2 regions of the Delftia sp. HK171 genome follow, and region 2 is predicted to be linked to the other one. Evidence: riboswitches for the same ligand, from Rfam matches in the RefSeq annotation. Region 2 holds a riboswitch; the other holds the start of a gene.

Region 1 (10,999 bases), 2.2 Mb from region 2:
CGTAAAGGTGTAGTTGAAGGGCGAACCTACGGCCAAGCTGCCCGGGTTGGCCTTGGTGACACTGAGGTTCACCACGCTCACAAAATGAATTTGTGCGGCGCTTGGCGAATACGCGTTTGCCCCCACGGTGAACGTGCCACCCAGGGTTCCTGCAGGAATGCTGGTGGCGATGCTGTAGGTACCACTCGCTGTGCTGGTGGCAGTGATCGAGCAGATGCCCAGAGTTGCGCCACTTGTTCCAGTGGTGCAAGTGGCTGACGCGCCTGCCGCGCCACCGTTCAGCTTCACGCCGGCAGTACCGGCAAAGGTGACGACCTCGCCGCCCTTGGGATTGCCACCGGCATCGCGCACATACGCTTCCACCACATCGGTTGCCGTGCCATTTGCCGCCGCGTTGTCGCTCACGACACGCAGGCCCGAGTTGCTTGCCGAGGCATTGCCGGCGACAAAGGCCATCGATTGCGGGCTGTTGCCGATGGCAGCTGCACCCACCGTGGCGGCAGCCGAGTAAGTCGATGCGGTCACGCTGGTGAACGACACCGAGCAGGTCGCCGCCGCACCAGCAGTCGTGCAGCTGGCGGTGGCAGGTGCCGCTCCGGCAGGCGTCACGCTGAAGTTCACGGCAACGCCGGTGACCGGATTGCCGAACGCATCCTTGGTAACCACGGAAACGACGTCCTGGCCGCCGCCGGCTGCCTGGTTGTTCACATCGACCGACATGGTCGAATTGGCGGGATCGACGGCACCTGCCGTAAAGACATAGGCAGCCGTCGCACCGTACGTATTGCCACCGGAGCTGACGCCGCTGCCGCTCAATGCGCCGCTCGCAATGCTTGCGCCGGAAGTGTAGGAACCCGCGACGGTTGTCTTGGCGGTGACCTGGCAGGTACCGGCCGCATTGGTGGTGCAGGTACCGCTGAAGGTGATGTTTGCGGTGGGAGAGAACGTGACAACGCTTCCGGCCACCGGATTGCCGTTGACATCTCCCACAAACGCTTCAAGCACATCTGTCGCCGAGCCATTGGCCGTGGCCGGACTGCTGACGGTACGCACCCCCGACCTGGCGGGGTCGGCGGCATTGGCCGTGAAGTTGATCACGGCCGGACTGCCGTTTGCCACGCTCTGGGTGGTGGTGCCGTTGTTGTCCGTGGCTGTGAAGCTCGCCGCACCCGCCACGGTGGATGTCACCGTGATGGAGCAGCGCGCTGGATTCGCATTGGCCGCAATCGTGCAGGAAGTTGCCGACGGCGTGCCGGCGCCGGTATGGACAAAGCCGATGGTGTGGGCGACTGTATCGACCGTTGCATTGCCATTGGCGTCCTGCAGTGCGACGGTTACCGTGCCGGTGCTCGTACCGTCGGCCATCACCGAGAGCGGCGTGGCACTGAGCAGATTGCCGCTGGCTGTATTGCTGGGCGGCCCGGCAATGAAGTTGACCGATACCGGACTGCCATTGCTCACGGCCGTTCCGTTGTCCGTTGCCGTGAAACTTGCGGTGCCGACCGTGGCCGATTTCACCGTCACGGAGCAGGTGGCCGGATTGGCGTTGGCCGCGATCGTGCACGTGGGTGCGGCCGGCGTGGTCGTGCCCACGCCCGTTTTGGTGAAGACAATCGTGTGCGCCACCGTATCCGTGGCGGGATTGCCATTGGCATCGCGCAGGGTCACGCTGATCGAGCTCGTGGCAGTGTTGTCTGCGACAACGCTGAGCGGACTGGCACTGATCAGGTTTCCATTCGCGCCATTGCTGGGCGGGCCGGCCGTGTAGTTCACCACAGCCGTAGCCGTGGCGGCCGAGCCATTGATGGTGAAACCAAAGGTGCCACTGCCGACTGCGGTAGGTGCCGTGACGGTTGCCGTGTAAACCCCTGCGCTGCACGAACCCGCGCCGACCGCAGGCGAGCCCTGTGTTCCGCTGTTCAGCGTGAAGGCCACCGTATTGGCACAGGTCGCAATCGAATTGCCTGACGCATCCTTGAGCTGCGCCGTCAATGTGCTGGTTGCAGTGCCATTGGCAATGATCGAGGTCGGACTCGCAACGATGGTCGAGGCACTGGTACTTGGCGGACCCGCCGTGTAGCTCACTGAAGCCGTAGCAACTGCGGCAGAGCCGTTGATGGTGAATCCGAAGATCCCGCTGCCGACCGCCGTGGGCGATGTGACGGTGCCCGTATAGATGCCGGCGGTACACGAGGCCGCGCCCACACTCGGCGTTCCCTGCGTTCCGCCGTTCAGGGTGAATGCCACCGTGTTCGTGCAGGTGTTGATCGGATTGCTGCTGGCATCGACCAATTGCACGCGCAGCACGCTGGTGGAGCTGCCGTTGGCCACGATCGATGTCGGTGTGGCGACTATCGTCGATGCACTCGTGCTCGGCGTTGCGGCCACATAGGAGACCGTTGCGGTGGCAACAGCCGCAGACCCGTTGATGGTGAACCCGAAGGTTCCGCTGCCGACCAGCACCGGCGATGTCACCGTCCCCGTGTACATGCCGGCACTGCAGCCCGTGACGCTGACGGCAGGAACGCCTTGCGTCCCCGCATTGAGGGTGAAGGCCACCGTATCGGTACAGGTGGTGACAAGGTTGCCTAAAGCATCCTTCAACTGCACGGCCAAGGTGCTGGTGGAGACGCCGTTGGCCGCAATCGATGGCGGACTCGCGGCGATTTCAGACCCGCTCGTGCTGGCCGGCAGCCCGGTGAAGCTGTAAGCAACCGGCGAAGGCTGATAGGTCACTGCGCCAGATACCGGACTTCCACCCAATGGAAGATTGGAGAACGTGGCACCAGCGACTGACGACGACAAGGTCACGGGTGTCGTGAATGCTCCGGCGACACTGCTGCTGGCATTGATGGGAGACGCGCACTTTCCGCTGGAGTTGGTCGTGCAGCTGACTGCGGCGGAGCTGCCATTGAACGTGACACCTGCAGGCGGCGCTGCGAAGGTGACGGTGTCACTGCCCCCTGTCCAGGCATTGCCTTGGCCGTCAACAATGTAGACCTCCAGCAAGTCGCTGCTGCCGACAGGTTGATTGTTGGTCGTCGCCAGAACGCCGGATTTCAGGGCACAGGGAAAACCGGTGACGCTTGCCGCCGTTGAAAGCTGCGAGGTCTGGGCTCCACCGGAATTGCTGTCCGTCACTGTGACTCGCACCTGGCCGCTGAGATACGAAGGAACGGTCAGCGTTCCCGAGGCTCCGGCCATGGTTTCGGAGCCCAGATAGACCTGCGCATCGTTGACGCCCGCGCCGGTCGGCGACCAAAAGGCTTCCACCGTATACGGTGCCGGCTCGCTCGCATTGGCATTTGCCGTGATATTGAATGTCCAGGTGCAGGCGGCGGTGTCACTGGCGCCAACGCCAAGGGTGGGGGTCCATCCGGTTTGTCCATTGCCCGTCGTCAGCAAACTGATGCCTGAGTTTGCAGCCACAGGCACGGAAAACAGCGTGTTCTGAGAAATCTTGAAGAAATCACGCGTAGTGATACGAATGGCACTTCTCGACTGGCTTGTCATCTTGTTGTTGCCAATCAATCCTGGTGCCGTACCCGTACCACCGATATTCACCCCGTCCCCGCCGCCAGTGAAGTTGTTATCGGTCACCGTCACTACCTGCGTCGTGCCTGAGGCTGCCGTATTCACCGTTGGTGCCGACACATGCGTTGGTGATGACCCGGTATAGGCGGCGATAGGCAGCGAGAAGGTATTACCCGTCACGGCCAGACCAATTCCATTGGCCAGGCTGATCGTTCCATCAACCGACACCACGGCCCTGGGCGCATTTCCACCAGTCGGGCTCAGTGCGATATTCGAATTTTTGATCGTCAATCCGTTGACGGTCATGTTCGACATGACCTGGAAAAACTGCTCGAGCTGCATTCCCCCGATAGGGTTGGGCAGATTCGTTACCGTGAAATTATCGACAACGATGTTGGAAACCGTGCCTGCACCGTTGCTTGCGGCAACGGAAATGGCCGAGCCCTTGTTATTGCCGTAATTTCCATTCCATATCGCGGAGTTGATTGTGCTATTGGCAAAGAATACGTTTTGTGCGCCTTGATGAATCTCCGCGTACAGCTCGCAGTTGAACGGCGTCCCCTCTCCCGCAGGGGTTGGCGCCACATTCACCAGACCGACGCGATCAATGATGACATTGTTTGCTGAGGAGCCAACGACGAATACCGCTTCGCCACAGGTCATGTTGGGCGAATTGGTGAGAGTGATATTCTTCCCACCAAGATAAAAGGTTTCCCAGGCGGAGTCCGCCCAGTTCTGGACTTGTATGACTCCCCCGAAATCGATGGTCAATGAGCCCGTGCCGGCTGGCACGGTGCCTTTGAGCCAGTACCAGGCGCCACCGGCACCAGTGGTGGTGCCCGTATCGCCGCCGCTGATCATCTGGGTTTGACCACAGGCATTGGTGGCTCCCGTCACGGCGCCGGACTGGGCTCCGCTGACGAATGTATTGGCACAGCGCACGTAAACCGTCTGATTGTCGACATACGGATGGAGGTTTCCGGCCGCATCCTTGGATGTCCCACTCTGTATGGTTCGTACCGACGTAGACAGTGTCGGCGCAAAGACGATGGAAACATCGGCACTCGGATCCAGCGTTTGCAGCGTGTAGTTGGCTGCCTGAATGGCAGCTCGCAGCGTACATGCGCCAGCAAAGGTGCCTCCCAGCGTGCTGACACAGGTGGTTGGTGTCGTTGCATTGGCATTGGGAGCGTCGCTGTTGTCGGTGACCGTGAAAACGACGGTCGCCGCCAGTGCCGTGGATGAGATACCCGCGCATGAAAGCAGCAGCAAAGAGAAAAGGCACTTCGCTGCACGCCACTTGCGAAAAAATGCCGAACCAGGCAGGCGATTGAGAGCATGCATGATATTCCCCGTTTTCTCAAGGAGATATGACAGGAAAATGATTTTCCCAATGGCAATGGCCATCAGTTGTACCCAGCGCATTTGCATCGCCGTACCTCGAATAGTTCTATTTGAATCACGAGCTCACAACTCACCTTGCAGCCGGTGAGGTTGGAAGCAAAATTTTTCGCGCAGATCCTGCGCGTCAATCAGAAAAGGCGGATTTCCATCAACGTTTGCGAGCTGCTCCGCTGCCCATTGAGCCGGACACACCTTCAGTCGGGTTTGCGACGCAAATCATTCCTCCCTCCACAAACCATATTCACCGTGCTTGTATTTTTTCAGTGCCGGACCAGTTTCCATGGACCTGCACCTGTGCAACGGTAAGTCGCCTATCAGACATATACACAACTCATGGTTAACCCATGCAGGTCCAATCGACCAGAACATGCACTGACAAACCACTGCACACATCGATAGGCTAAATCATGTTTTTTTCTATTTCAATAGTTTTTTTACATGCAGTCGGAGACTCGTGCCAGCGCTACGAGGGAGGCGCTTGAGCGATCTAGGGAATACCCTGAATCGGCCACACCACATACAGGTAGTAACTGGTGGTATCCCGAGTACGACTGGAACCGGCTGCGCAAGCCACATAGAATCGCCCCTGCAGGAGAGCAGGCGGGCACCACGGTGCCGAGCCTCACCGAAGGCGCAAACTCCCATACACGCTCAGGTTCCGTACTGCAAACACAACATGCCGTCTGGAGAGCCGCCGCACGCAATATGCGGCGCACCGAAGGAGCAAGCCCCGTTCCCATGGACGGCGGTGAATCTCTCAGGTACCAAGGACAGGGGGAGCGGCAGCTGCGTCACGACGGACGCCGGCTGCTTGCTATTGAATCCATAGCTACCAGCTTCCGCGTGACCGGCACATGCCTTTGAAAGGGCATTGTCATGCGCGTCATCGTTCTCGGAGCCGGCCTGATCGGCACCGCCTCGGCCTACTATCTGCAATCCCTGGGCCACGAGGTCACGGTCATCGACCGCCAGGCTGCGCCCGGCGCCGAAACCAGCTTTGCCAACGGCGGGCAGATCTCGGTCAGCCACGCCGAGCCCTGGGCCAACCCCGGCGCACCGCTGAAGTTGCTGGGCTGGCTGGGCCGGCAGGACGCCCCCCTGCTGTTCCGCCTGCGCGCCGACATGCGCCAGTGGCTCTGGGGCCTGTCCTTCCTGCGCAACTGCACGCCCGCGCGCACGCGCCACAACATCCAGCAGATCGTTCGCCTGGGCACCTACAGCCGCGAGGCCCTGCAGCAGCTGCGGTCGGACACCGGCATCCAGTACGAACAGCGCATGCAGGGCATCCTGCACTTCTACACGAACGCCCGCGAGTTCGAGGGCGCTCTCAAGCCCACCGAGCAGATGCAGGCCCTGGGCTGCGACCGCCGCCTGATCGACGCCGACGAAGCCGTGCGCCTGGAGCCGGCCCTGGCCCATGTGCGCGGGCAGATAGCGGGCGCCACCTATACGGCCGAGGATGAATCGGGCGACGCCAATCTCTTCACGCGCGAGCTGGCACGCATTGCCACCACCACGGGCGTGCAGTTCCGCCACGGCCACCACGTGACGGCGCTGCGCACCACGGGCGCGGGCGCCAGCCGCCATATCGACCATGTGGAGGTGACCAATGCCGATGGCCGCTACGAACGCATCCAGGGCGACGCCTATGTGCTGGCCATGGGCTCGTTCAGCCCGCTGCTGGCCCAGCCGCTGGGGTTGCGCCTGCCCATCTATCCGGCCAAGGGCTACTCCGTGACCCTGCCGGTGCTGGACCCCGCCAAGGCCTATCAGGTCAGCCTCACGGACGACGAGTTCAAGCTGGTGTTCTCGCGCTACACGGGCGCGCAAGGCGACCGCCTGCGCATTGCGGGCACGGCCGAGTTCAACGGCTACGACCGCAACCTGGACCCCGTGCGCTGCGAGGCCATCGTGCGGCGCGTGCAGCAGCTGTTCCCCGGCGCTGGCGATACCGAACGCGCGCAATTTTGGAGCGGCCTGCGCCCCGCCACGCCCAGCAATGTGCCGCTGATCGGACGCTCACCCATCGCCAACCTGTTCCTGAACACCGGCCACGGCACGCTGGGCTGGACCCATGCCTGCGGCTCCGGCATGGCGCTGGCCGACCTGGTCAGCGGCAGGCAGCCGGCCGTGGATTTCGATTTTCTGGGAGCTGCAGTCATGGACCCGGATCGCAGCGCAGGCACGGTGCGCCCGCGCGCGGTCTGAGATGCAGACGGTGTGTACCGTGTGTACGGCGTGTACGGCGTGTACGACGCCTAAGCAGTGAACACCGTCAACACCCCGGCGAAGCGGTGCAGGCGGGCGTCCATGATCTCGGCTTCGGCGACGAAGCCGATCAATGGCACATCGCCCAGTGCGTGGCGCAGGGTGCGCAGTTCGGCATCGGGGCCGCCGAACAGGCCGCCGCCGCGGCCCCGGCAACTGATGTAGATGGCGCCACGGATGCGGGGCTGTGCCTCGCCTTCGGGCGCCGCCTCCTCGGGCTCCGCCGCATCGCGCAGCGCAGCGCCCAGTTGCAGCAGTTCCTGGCGCGCGACCTGGGCCTGGCGGCGGCAGAAGATCACCGAATGCCCGGCCTCCACGGCCGATGACAGGGCCACGCCCTGGCGCAGCGGGTCCAGACCGACCAGGGTCAGCACCTGGGCCTCTTCGGTGAGCACGCCGTGGGCCATGCCCCGGCCCGGCGGCGCAATGGCCGCCAGCGTGCTGCGCACCGTGGTCAGCGCGGGCTGCCAGTCGCTGCCTTCCAGCTCCACGCCCAGCAGTTGCAGCAGGCGCTGCAAGGCCGGATCGCCATTGAGCCCGGTGACCAGGGCGCCGCGCGCCTCGGTGATCTCCAGGCCCTCGCCCAGCGGCACGCAGCCCTGGGCCATGCCCGTGATGCAGGGCACGCCCGCACCGAAGGCCACGCCCGAGAAGCCTCCGCTAAAAATGCCGCGCGCATCCGCATGCTGCGCATGCAGGTCCTCGGTGCGGCAGGCGATCTGCACGCCCTCCACGCCATCGTCCCCGTCATCGCCCACGCCGCCGAACAGCAGGCCGGACTCGGTGCGCTCAGACAGCTCGTACAGCAACTCGGCCAGCTCGGGCTGGCCGCCTCCGGCATGGACAAGGGCCGAATGGGCCGTGAACCCGGCCTCGCCGCCCGGCGCATGCAAGGGCGCCAGGCCCGAATACAGGCGGTAGTGCGCCGCCGGCACATCGAGCAGCATCACCGCGAGCGCGGAGCCGGACAGGTATTCATGGGACATGGCCAGCACGCCACCGGCCGAGCAGCCAGCCCAGTCCGCCACATGGGGCAAGGCCCTGGCCAGATGCTGCAGCAGCGGCCTTGCATGGGCGGCATGCGCGTGGGACAGGTACACCAGGCCCAGTCGGGGCCGCTGCGCGTGGCCCGGATCGGCCATCTGCGAGCGCAGTTGCAGCAGCACCGCATCGGCCGCGGCGCGCCAGTCGGAATGGCTGGCATGGCCTACAGGAAACAACGACATTCCAACCTTCTTTCTAGCCCTGCCAGCGCCCGGCTTGCGGAGGGCTCTAGACCATCCATGGGAGCCGCCGTGCCGCTCAGCGCGGTGGCCGGCTCTTGGCCGGCGCCTTGCCTGCGGCCGGTGCCTTGGCTGTTGTCTTTGCGGTGGTCTTTGCCGCCGTCTTCCTGGCCGCTGCCTTGGCTGGCGCTTTCGGTGGGGCTTTGGCTGGCGCTTTCGCAGGCGCCTTGGCGGCTCCGGCCGGGGCCTTGGCCGCCGGTGCAGCCGCCTTGCCTGCCTGCGCGGCGAAGGCGCCAGCCTGGGCCGTCATGCGGTCCATGGCGGCCTTGGCGATGTCGCCGGCCATGCCGGTGGCGCGCTGTGCGGCAGCCACGGCCTCGGGGGCCATGGGCTCGGCCATGGCCTTGGCGGCGATCTGCTGGAATTGCTGGGTCAGTGCGCCCCACCATTGCATGGCCTGGCCCATGGCGGCGGCCTGGGCCGGCTCGTCCTTGGGCGCAGAAGCCTCGGGGCCGGAGGCCTTGCTGCCGGCATCCGCGGATGCAGCGGCCGCAGCAGCTGCAGGCGGCTCGGCAGGGGGCTGCGCGGGCGCGGCCTGCGGCTTTTCCTGCTTGCCGGCCTTGCCGGCGGAGGACATGGGCCAGTCCGAGTGGTCGGACTGCCCCGCGCTGGCGGCGCCCTTGCCCGCAGTGGCTGCAGCAGCGGTGGCGGCTGCAGCGGCGGGGAACTGGAAGGCCTGCGCCAGCTCGCCCATGCTGACGTTCATGCCCTGCAGGGTGGACAGCGTCATGCGCTGCACTTCCAGGGCCTGGATGGTGGCTGCCAGCGCCTTGCCATTTTGGTCCAGCCAGAACTGCACGGCCTTGAGTTCGGTGATGCGCTTGTCCACCTCCTCGATGCTCACCGTGGGCGCCACCCATTCGGGCAGGCGCCCCAGGGGCCGGGCGGTGGCCGATCCCGCGCTCTGGGCCAGGCCCTGCAGGAAGTCGAAACCGGGGATGAACTTGCCGAAACCGAAGGAGGACGCGTCACTCATGGCAGCACTCGCTAGGACTGGGTTGGAAGAGCATGCCGGCGAAGGATGCCGGCCATGCTCCCAGCTTAACCCAGGCACACGCCAAGTCCACGGCAAGTCATGCGCATGCGGCTGCGCACAAACCCGGTGCAATGGCGCTGGCTCAGTGCGAATGGCCTGCGTGGCCGCCGCCGTGGCCCGCTGCCGGGGCAGCCGCCGCGCCGGGCGCCATGGCGCGCACGGGGACCTGCAGGCTCAGGCGCGAGGTTTCGCCCTTGGCATCCTTGAACACCAGGGTGATGGGCACCTGGCTGTCCTTGAGCAGCGGGCTCTTGAGCTGCTGCAGCATGACGTGGTAGCCGCCGGGCTTCAGGTCCACGGCCACGCCCTTGGGCAGGTCCAGGCCGTCGATGGCGCGCATGCGCATCACATCGCCTTCCATCTTCATTTCATGCACCTCGGCCACGCCGGCGGCGGGCGACTCCACGCCCACCAGGCGCAGCGGCTCCTCCGCCGTCAGGCGCATGAAGGCGCCCGTGGCCTGCTGGCCCGGCACGCTGGCACGCGCCCAGGCGGCGTCGGCCTTGACGTGGGCGGCATCGGCATGGGCATGGGCCAGGCCCATGGACAGGGAGGCGGCAATCAGGAAAGGGGTGGTCCATTGACGCAGTGTCATCACGGTTTCTCCAGAAAATTCAATACGTTGCAGCACGGTCTGTGTGCATTGCAAAAACAAAAGCCAAGCGAAAGAGGCAGGGATTGAAATGGGGAGTCACCGGGGCGGGGCGCGGGCCTGCGGCAAGGCCGGCATGGCCACGCTGTGGACGGAGGCCGGGTGCGCCCGTGGCTGCGCATCTGCCATCAGCGGTGCCGGGGCCGCACTGCACCGGGCGGGCGGCGGCGCCAGCGGGGGCAGGCACAGCGGGCAGTCGATGCCGTGGCTGCCGGCAAGGGCATCGTCCTGACCGGCCGGCGATGGCACCCAGACCGATTCGCCAGCGGCCGAGCACAGGCGCTCCCAGCCCGAGGCGCGCGCCAGCGGCGCAAACGCCGATGCCAGCGCCACGCACAGCCACAGCCCCAGCACCCAGCGGGCGCAGGCAGCCAAGGTGGAGGGCAGGCGAAGCGGCATGGCGCCATTCTAGGGGTCTGCCCCAGTCGTCATCTCCGGGACCGCGCCATGCCCTGCCCGCCCCTACCATCACAGGCGCGCACCCTCGCCTTCACCACAAACAACCCAAGGAGACACCCATGCTCACCCTGTGCGGATTCGCGGCCAGCAACTACTACAACAAGGTCAAGCTGGCCCTGCTGGAAAAGCAGCTGCCCTTCAACGAGGAACTGGACTGGCTGGGCGAGACCGACATGGCACTGTCGCCGCTGGGCAAGGTGCCGTACCTGCGCATCGACGACGGCCGTGGCCTGTGCGAGTCGGCCGCCATGGTCGAGTACGTGGAGACGCTGTCGCCCGCCCCTTCCCTGCTGCCGGCCGACGCCTTCGAGGCCGCCAAGGTGCGCGAGCTGTGCGTGTACCTGGACCTGCACCTGGAGCTGG
Region 2 (10,999 bases):
GCTTGCGCTGGGGCGGCTCGTTGCGGCTGAAGGTCAGGATCTGGCGCACCAGGTCGCGCGCGCGGCGGCCGGCCTTTTCGATCTCCTGCAGGCTTTCGATGGCTGCGGCATTGCCGCCGCAGTCGGCCTTGGCCAGCTCCACGTTGCCCAGGATGGCGCCCACGATGTTGTTGAAGTCGTGCGCAATGCCGCCGGCCATGGTGCCCAGGGCCTGCATCTTGTGCGATTCGCGCAGCTGGTCTTCCAGCTCGTTGCGCTGGGCCTCGGCCTTCTTGCGGCTGGTGAGGTCGCGCGCGAACACGGTGGTGGTCTCGCCGCCGCTGTGGTGCTCGAAGGAGACACTGACCTCGACCGGAATCTCGCGGCCGCTGGCCGTGCGCGCCGTCATCTCGCCCAGCACGGCCTGCGTGGTCAGCGGTGCAAAGGACAGGGCCTGTGCCGCATCGGGCAGGAAACGCTCCAGCGGACTGCCCAGCGCGTCGTGCGGCGGGCACAGGAACAGGGCGGCGGCCGTGGGATTGAACACGGTGATGCGCTGGTCCGAGTCCAGGCAGATGATGGCGTCCAGCGCCGAGTTGATGACAGATTCCAGCCGCCGCTCGCTCAGGAACAGCTGGTGGTTGCGCTGCTGCAGCGCCAGGCGCTCGGCCAGCAGAGGGCCCTGGTCCACCACGGCGCACAGGTACTGGGCAATGGGCGGGCCGCTTTGCTGGGGGATGGCGATGCAGGCCACGTGCAGGTCGGCGCGCAGCTGGTGCTGCTCGGTGATCTCGAAGCAGACCTCGTGGGCCTCGGTGCGGCCCAGCTCGCGTGCGGCGGAGAAGGTCTCGCGCACGCGCTCGGCGTCGTCCGGGTGCACGAAGGGCGCGAAGTTCACCAGCAGCCGGTCATGCTCTGAGGGCTGGAAGGCGCTGTGCGCCATGGCGTTGGCCTGCACCACCATGTCGTGCTCGTCCACCACCAGCAGGGGCAGGGGAATGCTGGCGAACAGGGCCTCGAAGCGCTCGGAGGCGCTTTCGGCCACGGCCTGGCTGTAGTCCAGCACGCGGTTCTGGATTTCCAGTTCGCGCTGGTAGTTGCGCAGCTCGGCCACCAGGGCCTGCAGCGGGTCGTCTTCGGGCTGGAAGAGGGGGAAGCGTTCGACGGGGGGCAGGTCGGCGCCGGGCGCCAGCAGCGCATGCAGGGGCAGGTGCTCGTCGTCGCGAGGCGGATCGGAATGGTCTGGGCTGCTCATCGCGGGCTGGCGCTGGGGAAAGCGGCACATGCCGCACAAATCCTGGTGGCCCGCGCCCGGCGTCCGGCAGATTACCGGAGCCCGGCGCGGGCAGGGCCGCAGTGTACGCGCGCCAGGCGGGGCGCCACAAGCGCCCCTTTCGGTGGCAGGTGCTTCAGCTCAGGTAAGCGTCCACGGGGATGCAGCTGCAGTACAGGTTGCGGTCGCCGTAGACGTTGTCCACGCGGCCCACGGGGCACCAGTACTTGGACTGGCGCAGGGCAGCCACCGGGTAGGCAGCGGCCTCGCGGCTGTAGGAGTGGGCCCATTCCGAGGCCAGCAGCGTCTCGGCCGTGTGCGGCGCGTTCTTGAGCGGGTTGTCGTCCTGGGGCAGGCTGCCCTGCTCGATGGCGCGGATTTCCTCGCGGATGGCGATCATCGCGTCAACGAAGCGGTCCAGCTCGTACAGGCTTTCGCTTTCGGTGGGCTCCACCATCAGCGTGTTGGGCACGGGGAAGGACAGCGTGGGCGCATGGAAGCCGTAGTCGATCAGGCGCTTGGCCACGTCCTCGGCCATCACGCCCGTGCTTTCCTTGAACTGGCGCAGGTCCAGGATGCACTCGTGCGCCACATGGCCGTGCTCGCCCGCGTACAGCGTGGGGTAGTGGTCGCGCAGCCGGGCGCTGATGTAGTTGGCGCTGAGGATGGCGGTCTCGGTGGCCAGGGTCAGGCCCTGGGCGCCCATCATGCGGATGTACATCCAGCTGATGGGCAGCACGGCTGCATTGCCCAGCGGCGCGGCGCTGATGGCACCCGTGCCGCCCGCGAGGCCTGCCGTGGCATGGCCGGGCAGGAAGGGGACGAGGTCCTCGACCACGCAGACCGGGCCCACGCCCGGGCCGCCGCCGCCGTGCGGAATGCAGAAGGTCTTGTGCAGGTTCAGGTGGCTGACATCGCCGCCGAAGCTGCCCGGCGCGGCCAGGCCCACCAGGGCGTTCATGTTGGCGCCGTCCACGTAGACGCGGCCGCCATGGTCATGCACCAGCTTGCACAGCTCCTTGACCTGGGTCTCGAACACGCCGTGCGTGCTGGGGTAGGTGATCATGATGCAGGCCAGGTTGGCACTGTGCTGCTCGCACTTGGCCGCCAGGTCCGCCATGTCGACGTTGCCGTTGGCATCGCATGCGGTGACCACCACCTGCATGCCCACCATCTGCGCGCTGGCGGGGTTGGTGCCGTGGGCGCTGCTGGGAATCAGGCAGACGTTGCGGTGCGACTGGCCCCGGCTCGCATGCCAGCCCTTGATGGCCAGCAGGCCCGCGTACTCGCCCTGGCTGCCGGCATTGGGCTGCAGGCTGATGCCGGCGTAGCCCGTGGCCTGGCACAGCCAGTCGCGCAGCTGCTTGTCCAGTTCCGCATAGCCCTGCTGCTGGTCGGCCGGGGCAAAGGGGTGCACCTGGGCGAACTCGGGCCAGGTGATGGGAATCATCTCGCTGGTGGCGTTGAGCTTCATGGTGCAGGAGCCCAGCGGGATCATGCTGCGGTCCAGCGCCAGGTCCTTGTCCGACAGCTGGCGGATGTAGCGCAGCATGGCGGTCTCGGAGCGGTGGGTGTTGAACACCGGGTGCGTGAGGAAGTCGCTGCTGCGGCGCAGGCTGTCAGGGATCAGCGGCTCCACGCCCTTTTCGAAGGCGGCGAAGCTGGGCAGGGCCTGGCCGTCCCTGGCGAAGATCTTCCACAGCAGCTCGACATCGGCGCGCGTGGTGGTCTCGTCCAGCGAGATGCACAGGTATTCCTTGAAATACACGCGCAGGTTGGCGCCCAGGGACACGGCACGCTCCACGATGGCCTGCGTGGCCGCACCCGTGTGCAGGCTCAGCGTGTCGAAGCTGGGCACCTCGCGCAGCGGCGCGCCCAGCTCGGCCAGGCCGCGCGCCAGGATGGCCGTGTACGAGGCCACGCGGCGGGCGATGCGCTCCAGGCCCTCGGGGCCGTGGTAGACGGCGTACATGCTGGCCACGACGGCGGGCAGCACCTGGGCCGTGCAGATGTTGGAGGTGGCCTTTTCGCGGCGGATGTGCTGCTCGCGCGTCTGCAGTGCCAGGCGGTAGGCGGGCTTGCCATGCACGTCCACGCTCACGCCGACCAGGCGGCCGGGCAGGGAGCGCTTGAACTCGTCGCGGCAGGCCATGAAGGCGGCGTGCGGGCCGCCGGCGCCCATGGGCATGCCAAAGCGCTGGGTGGTGCCCACCACGATGTCGGCACCCCATTCGCCGGGCGGCGTGATCAGGGTCAGCGCCAGCAGGTCGGTGGCCACGATGAAGGCGGCCTGCTTGCCATGGGCCTTGTCCACGTCGGCGCGCAGATCGTCGATGCGGCCGCTGGTGGCGGGGTACTGGGCCAGCACGGCGAAGTAGTCGCCCTCCATCAGCTGGTTCCATTCCTCCAGCGAGTTGGCCAGCTGCACCTCGATGCCCAGCGGCGCGGCGCGCGTCTGGATGACCTCGATGGTCTGGGGGTGGGCATCGCCCGCCACCACGAAACGGTTGCTCTTGTTCTTGACGGAGCGCTTGGCCAGCGTCATGGCCTCGGCGGCCGCCGTGGCCTCGTCCAGCATGGAGGCGTTGGCAATCGGCATGGCCGTCAGGTCGCAGACCATGGTCTGGAAGTTGACCAGGGCCTCCATGCGGCCTTGCGAGATCTCGGCCTGGTAGGGCGTGTAGGCCGTGTACCAGGCGGGGTTCTCCAGAATGTTGCGCAGGATGACGCCGGGCGTGTGCGTGCCGTAGTAGCCCTGGCCGATGAAGCTTTTGAGCAGCTGGTTGCGGCCTGCCAGCGCCTTGAGTTCGGCCAGCGCCTGTGCCTCGGTGGCGGCCGGCGGCAGCGCCATGGGCTGGTGGCGCCGGATGGAGGGCGGGACGATGGCGTCGATCAGCGCATCGCGCGATGCCGCGCCAATGGCGCTGAGCATGTGGGCCTCGTCTTCGGGCGCGATGCCGATATGGCGGGCCACGAATTCGGTGGCGTTCTCGAGGGCGGCAAGGGGCTGGGTGGAGGACATCAGCATGGAGGGACCTGTCTCAAAAGCTGAAAAGCGCCAGGGCGGGCCCTGGCGCCCGTCCTGGCCGGAAAGTGGCGTCAGTTGCTCTGTGCGAAGGCCGTGTAGGCGGCTTCGTCGAGCAGCGCGGCCAGCTGGCCTGCGTCGCTGAGCTTGACCTTGAAGAACCAGCCTTCGCCCAGCGGGTCGCTGTTGGCCAGGGAGGGGTCGTCGCGCAGGGCTTCGTTGACTTCGACGATCTCGCCGCTGACGGGCATGTAGACATCGGCGGCGGCCTTGACGGACTCGACCACGCCGGCCACGTCGCCCTGGTTGAAGCTGGTGCCCACGGCGGGCAGATCGACGAACACCACGTCGCCCAGCGCATCCTGCGCGTGGAGGGTGATGCCGACAATGGCCGCGTCAGGGTTGGCGGCGTTGATCCATTCGTGGTCCTTGGAATACTGGATGCTCATGGCTTGCTCCGATAGAAACTGAAAAGAAACCTGTGAAAGGCGGTTTGAGAAAGGTCAGTGCGCACTGTAGCGGCATGCGATGGCAGGAAAAACGAATCCGCCGAACTCGGTCCACGCCAAGCGCGCAGGCTGTCCTCAACCGCGGTGATAGCGTGGGGGCACGAAGGGCGTGGCCTGCACCTGCATGGGCACGGCCTTGCCGCGCACCATGGCCTGCAGCGTGGTGCCGATGGCGGCGCTGCCCGGCTCCACATAGGCCAGTGCCACGGGCTGGTTCAGCGTGGGCGACAGCAGGCCGCTGGTGACCTGGCCGACCTTGCGGCCGCTGGCATCCAGCAGTTCCGTGCCTTCGCGCACGGGCACGCGCTCCAGGGCCACCAGGCCCACGCGCTTGCGCGTGAGCAGCTCGGGCGCCTGCAGCTGGGCCAGCACGGTGGCCGCGCCGGGAAAGCCGCCTTCGCGCTCGCCACCAATGCGGCGGACCTTCTGCACGGCCCAGTTCAGGGCGGCCTCGGCCGGGGTGGTGGTCGTGTCCAGATCGTTGCCGTACAGGCACAGGCCGGCTTCCAGGCGCAGCGAATTGCGCGCGCCCAGGCCCACGGGCCTGACTTCGGGCTGGGCCAGCAGGGCTCGGGCAAAGGCCTCGGCGTGGCTGGCGGGCAAGGAGATCTCGAAGCCGTCCTCGCCGGTATAGCCGCTGCGCGTGATGTACAGCTCGGCGCCTTCCCAGTCGAAGTGGCCGCCCGTCATGAACACCAGCCCGGCCGTGTCGGGCAGCAGGCGCTCCATGGCGGCTGCTGCCTGCGGGCCCTGCAGCGCCAGCAGGCCCCGGTCGAACTGGGGCTCGATTTCACAGCGCCCGCCAATGCGGGCCTGGATGTGCGCCAGGTCTTCGAGCTTGCAGGCGCCGTTGACGATCAGGAACAGGTCGTCCTCGCGGCGCACGAACATCAGGTCGTCCAGGATGCCGCCCGCGTCGTTGAGCAGCAGGCCGTAGCGCTGGCGGTGTTCGCCCAGGCCCAGCACGTCCATGGGCAGCAGCGATTCCAGCGCCGCGCCGGCATCCGGGCCGCGCAGGCTGATCTGGCCCATGTGCGAGACATCGAACAGGCCTGCCGCCTCGCGCGTGTGCAGGTGCTCGGCCATCAGCCCCTGCGGGTATTGCACGGGCATGGAGTAGCCGGCAAACGGCACCATGCGCGCGCCCAGTTCCTGGTGCAGGTCGAACAGCGGGGTCTTGAGCAGATCGGTGGTGGAGGCAGCGGTCAAGGAGGGACTCTCTTTTCGGCAAGGGGCAAGGCACAACGCCATCCCGGAATCCCGGGATGTCCTGCCCTGCTGTCCGCTTTACCTGAGAGATTCACCCGCACCTTCCATGCGTGGGGCTTGCTCCTTCGGTGGATGGGGCACACCGCCGTGCCCTGCATCTCTCTCCAGCTAGGAACGCCTGCGGCCGTGGCGGCAGGCGGTGCCAGTCCTTTTGCCTGAGCGTTCGGGGCGAACCCTGCGCCTTCGGCGGTGCCGCTGCCTGTGACCATTGCGGCCGGGCGGGCACTCTCTCCTGACCGGCGCATTCTAGCTGCGGCCAGCGTCCGCGCGGCTTCGGGATTTCCGCGGGCCGGCCCCAACTCCATGCGCTTGCCTGCATGGATGCATTTGCAAATTGCATAACTGTCTAAAAAATCTCCTACATTGAGATGCATCGATATATGAAATCTCGTGAGCGAGAAGGAAGAAGCGCACATGCAGCAGACGCTGGGAGACACATTGGCCTGGCCGGCACGTTACCTGCCGAACAAGGAAGCCCTGGTCGCTTGGGAGGGCGGCGAGCGCCGCGCCTGGACCTACGCCCAGCTCGATGCCGAAGTCAACCGCCACGCCCACGGCCTGGCCGAGCTGGGCATAGGCCATGGCGACGTGGTCGCGGCCTTTCTCTACAACACGCCGGCCTTTGTCTTCACCATGCTGGCGGCCGCGCGCCTGGGCGCCATCTTCAACCCCATCAACTACCGGCTGGCGGCCCAGGAGCTGGCCTTCATCCTCAAGGACGGCGCTGCGCGCGCCCTGGTGTTCGAGCACGAGGGCGGCGAGGTGGCCGCGCGCGCCCAGGCCCTGCTCAAGGCCGAAGGCGGCGGCACTGGCGCAGGCACCGAGCACTGGATCTTTGCCGACGATGCCCCGGCCGACCCGCTGCCGGTCTGGGCCACGCAGCGCCTGTCCGCCCTGGCCTGGGGCCGCAGCAGCGCGCCGCCCCAGGCCCATGTGCGCGAGAGCGACCCCTGCATCCTCATGTACACCAGCGGAACCACGGGCCGGCCCAAGGGTGTGCTGCATACGCACCGCAGCAAGCTGGCGCACAACGCCCTCATGCACCAGACCATGCAGTTCACGCGCGACGACGTGGGCCTGGCCATGGCGCCGCTCAACCACACGGCCGAGCTGCACACCAGCTTTCTGCCGCGCCTGCAGGCCGGGGCCACCCAGGTGCTGCTGCGCCGCTTTGACGTGACCGAGGCCTGGCGCCTGATCCGCGAAGAGCGCGTGAGCTTCTTCTTCGCGGCGCCCACCATGGTCACCATGCTGCTGGCCGACCCCATCGCCTCGCCTGAGCAGGCGCCCGCGCTGCGGCTGGTGGAGTACGGCGGCGCCTCCATGGCGCCGCACCTGATCCGCGAATGGACGCGCAAGGTCGGCAGCGACCTGGTCCAGGTCTACGGCACCACCGAGATGGGGCCCTGCATGTCCATCCTCCTGCCGCGCGAGCAACTCTCGCACGCGGGCTCGGCCGGGCTGCCCTCCATGGGCCATGACCTCATCGTGGCGCGCCTGCGCGAAGACAACGCCCCCACCGATCCGGCCGAGGCCTGCCTGCCCGGCGAGGTGGGCGAGATCCTGGTGCGCGGCCCCTGCATGATGGCCGGCTACCTCAACCGCCCCGACGCCAACACCCGCGCGCTGGCGCACGGCTGGTACCACACGGGCGACCTGGGCCACATCGACGACGATGGCTATCTCTGGATTCGAGACCGCATCGACTACATGATCAATTCGGGCGCCGAGAACGTCTATCCCCGCGAAGTGGAAGACGCCCTGGTCGAGCATGCCGATGTGCTCGAGGTCGCCGTCATCGGCGAGGCCGACGAGCGCTGGGGCCAGATCGTCGCCGCCCACGTGGTCGCCAAGCCTGGCGCCACGCCCACGGCCGAGGCGCTGGACGCCTTCCTGGTCCACGGCGACCGCCTGGCCGCCTACAAGCGCCCGCGCCGCTACCACTTCCGCCAGGCCCTGCCCAAGACGGCCAGCGGGAAGATACAGAAGCAGTTGCTGAGGGTGGTGGTGGCAGCCTGAGGCTGCGGCCTGCGCTTACTCCTGCTCTTACGCCTGTGTTTGCCCCTGCGCAGTACAGCACTGCGCCATCGAGTTGCGCAGCCACCGATGCATGGCATCCCCCTGCTTGCGCACATGCCAGGCCTGCTGGTAGGCAAACCGGGGCAGCTCCAGCGGCGGAGCGAAACGGCGCAGCGTTTTGTGGCGGCGCAGGTCGCCAATGGCGCGGCTGCCCACGGTCAGCACGAGGTCGGTGCCTGCCAGCACCTCCAGCGCCGCGCTCCAGTGGGGCAGGGCCAGCACCACGCGGCGGCTCAGGCCTTGGGCGGCCAGCGCCCGTTCGATTTCCTCGCTGGCGTCGGGCCGCATGGCCAGCATGACGTGCGGACGCTGCAGCCAGTCCTGCAGTGACAGCCCGCCGCGTGGCGGCAGCACGGCCTGGTCGGCCACGCTCACGAACTGTTCCTGGAACAGATCCTGCACCTCGATGCCTTCGGGCAGGTCGGGTGCGTCGGGGAAGGGCCCCAGAGCCAGGTCCAGTTCGCCATCGGCCAGCTGGGTCAGCATCACCTCGCGCGTGGACTGGCTGATGGCCAGGTCCAGCCCGGGTGCGTGCTGGCGCAGATGCCGCATCAGCGGCGGCAGCACGATGCGCGATGCGTAGTCCGACAGCGCCAGCCGCAGCCGTCCGCGTGCGTGGGCCGGGTCGAACTCCGCCTGTGCCAGCAAGCCGTTGAGGCTGCCCAACGCATCCGCCAGCGGTTGCACCAGGCCTTGCGCGCGTGCCGTCAGCGCCATGCGGCCACCGCGCCGCACCAGCAACGGGTCGCCCAGATGCTCGCGCAACTGCGCCAGCGAATGGCTCATGGCCGGCTGGCTCTTGTGCAGCCGCAGGGCCGCGCGCGTCACATGTTTTTCGGCCAGCAGGGCGTGCAGGGCCAGCAGCAGGTTGAGATCGATCCGGCGCAGTTCATCCATGCCATGAATATAGACCGTGCACACAAACGATTTCCATTCATCCAGCAGATGCGAGAGCATTCAGGCATGGATTCACGAACAGGAAAAGGATGCTTTGCATGACAGGACGGAACACGATTTTGGCCATGGCCCCCGTGGGCATGGCACTGCTGGCTGGCGCCATCCTGCCGTTCCAGGCGGCGAGCAACGCCATGGTCGGGCGGGTGCTGGGCCATCCGCTGTGGGGCGCGCTGACTTCGCTGGCCGTGAGCGTGATGGTCATCGTGCCCGCACTCTGGGCCATGCGCGCGCCCACTCCCGCGGTGGCGCAGGCAGTCGCGGGGCCGTGGTGGCTATGGATAGGCGGCGTGCTGGGTGCCATCTATGTGGCCAGTGCGGCGGCCGTGACACCCAAGCTGGGCGCGGGCGGTTTTCTGGTCTGCGTGGTGGCGGGGCAGATCGTGGTTTCGGTGCTGGTGGACCATTTCGGCCTGATGGGCCTGGGCGCCAGGCCGGTCAATTGGTCGCGGCTGGCAGGGGTGGCGCTGATCCTGGGCGGCGTGTTCCTGGTGGTGCAGGGCGGGACGGCCCGTGCAGCGGCGGCCCCATGAGCGCCGCGAGGACGCTCTGCTTCAGCGGCGAAGGCCCCGGCCTTGCCCGCGTCAGGCGGGCATGCCCGGCGGCACGGCGGCCGGCCTTGCCGCTGGTGGACGTTCCTGGCGGGCATCTGCCGTGCCGGGCAGGAACCGGCCCAGCCGGATGACAAAGCAGGCCCCGCCTCCGGCAGCCGGCTGAAAGAACGCGTCGCCTGCGTGCAGCCTGGCGATGCGCCTCACCACGGACAGGCCCAGACCATGCCCGTTGACGCGCCGGGTGGCGCTTGCGCGTTCATAGGGCTCGAAAACCTGTCCTGCCGCTTCGGGCGCAAGGCCCGGTCCCTGGTCGCTGACGGAAATCAGCAGGTCACCGGACGCATCGCAGCGGGCGGCCAGTGTGATGTCGCCCGCCTTGGCATATTTGATGGCGTTGCCGACAAGGTTGGAGATGGCGATGCGCACCAGGACAGGGTCGCATTGCCATTGCTGCGGGCCGTGTTCCAGATCCAGTTTCAGGCGATGCCGCCGGGACCAGCCGACGAGCTCTGCAGACTCCTCCAGGAGTTCATCCAATGGCGTCTGCTCCAGTTGCAGCCGGAACGCGCCCGCGTCCAGCCGGTCGTTGATCAGGCAGGTGTCCACCAGGGTCATCAGCCGGCGCGAGGCCCTGCGTATCTGCGACGCCTGCTCGATGAGGGAGTCCGCGTCCGTCGTCGGGAACGTCTGCAGCTCGGTCGCGGCGCCGTCCACGATGGTGAGCGGGGTGCGGAACTCGTGGTTGATCATGTTGAAGAACTGGCGCTGCTCCAGCCGCATCTCGCGCTCGCTGTGCAAGGCGGTCTGCAAGGCCTGCTGGGCTGCTTGCAGCTGTGCGGTGCGCTGCAGGACCTTGGACTCCAGCTCGCGCTCGGCAGCCTGGGCGCGTGACAGGGCCTGCATCCGCTCACTGCGCAGGGCACGCTCCGCCACCCGCGTGCGGTTGGTCACCGCCATTCCCAGCAGGATGGCCTCGGACACACGCCCGGCAAACCACAGCATCTGGGCCGATGGCAGCGCCACATCCGGCAGCAGGCCCTGGGTTCTCAGCAGGTTCAGGATGCCCAGGGCGGAAGGCACCGCAAACGCCAGCGCGCCCGGCAGGTATTGCCACTGCCTTCGAACCACCAGCAGGTACAGCACGAAGACCGCACCGAACGATGTGGACACCAGGGCCGTGAACACCACGGCACGCGAGATCTGCGGATAGCCCCCCAACAGTGCCAGGCCCAGTGCGATGGCATTCAGCCAGGCCACCACGCTGAAGAGGTGCGCAGCCCAGATCCAATGGCGACGGAACTCGAACAATTGGCTGAAAAACACCGTCGCCACCACACAGAAGCTGCAGTAGGCGATG

The links. A riboswitch is a leader RNA that binds a small molecule or an ion and turns the genes downstream of it on or off. The one in region 2 is predicted to bind glycine.
Region 1: another riboswitch for glycine. It lies ahead of BO996_RS00630 (D-amino acid dehydrogenase); the one in region 2 lies ahead of gcvT (glycine cleavage system aminomethyltransferase GcvT).

What each region holds. Positions count from the first base shown of each region.
Region 1 is NZ_CP018101.1:143,589-154,587, forward strand. It holds gene BO996_RS00625 (invasin domain 3-containing protein) at 1-4,965, opposite strand, end outside; glycine riboswitch at 5,612-5,722, shown strand; gene BO996_RS00630 (D-amino acid dehydrogenase) at 5,815-7,146, shown strand; gene BO996_RS00635 (FIST signal transduction protein) at 7,197-8,432, opposite strand; gene BO996_RS00640 (PhaM family polyhydroxyalkanoate granule multifunctional regulatory protein) at 8,509-9,465, opposite strand; gene BO996_RS00645 (copper chaperone PCu(A)C) at 9,608-10,120, opposite strand; gene BO996_RS00650 (hypothetical protein) at 10,217-10,576, opposite strand; gene BO996_RS00655 (glutathione S-transferase family protein) at 10,696-10,999, shown strand, end outside.
Region 2 is NZ_CP018101.1:4,368,777-4,379,775, reverse strand. It holds gene BO996_RS19730 (PAS domain-containing hybrid sensor histidine kinase/response regulator) at 1-1,234, opposite strand, end outside; gene gcvP (aminomethyl-transferring glycine dehydrogenase) at 1,389-4,280, opposite strand; gene gcvH (glycine cleavage system protein GcvH) at 4,352-4,726, opposite strand; gene gcvT (glycine cleavage system aminomethyltransferase GcvT) at 4,862-5,995, opposite strand; glycine riboswitch at 6,055-6,173, opposite strand; glycine riboswitch at 6,189-6,300, opposite strand; gene BO996_RS19710 (fatty acid--CoA ligase) at 6,470-8,074, shown strand; gene BO996_RS19705 (LysR family transcriptional regulator) at 8,102-9,031, opposite strand; gene BO996_RS19700 (DMT family transporter) at 9,130-9,621, shown strand; gene BO996_RS19695 (sensor histidine kinase) at 9,673-10,999, opposite strand, start outside.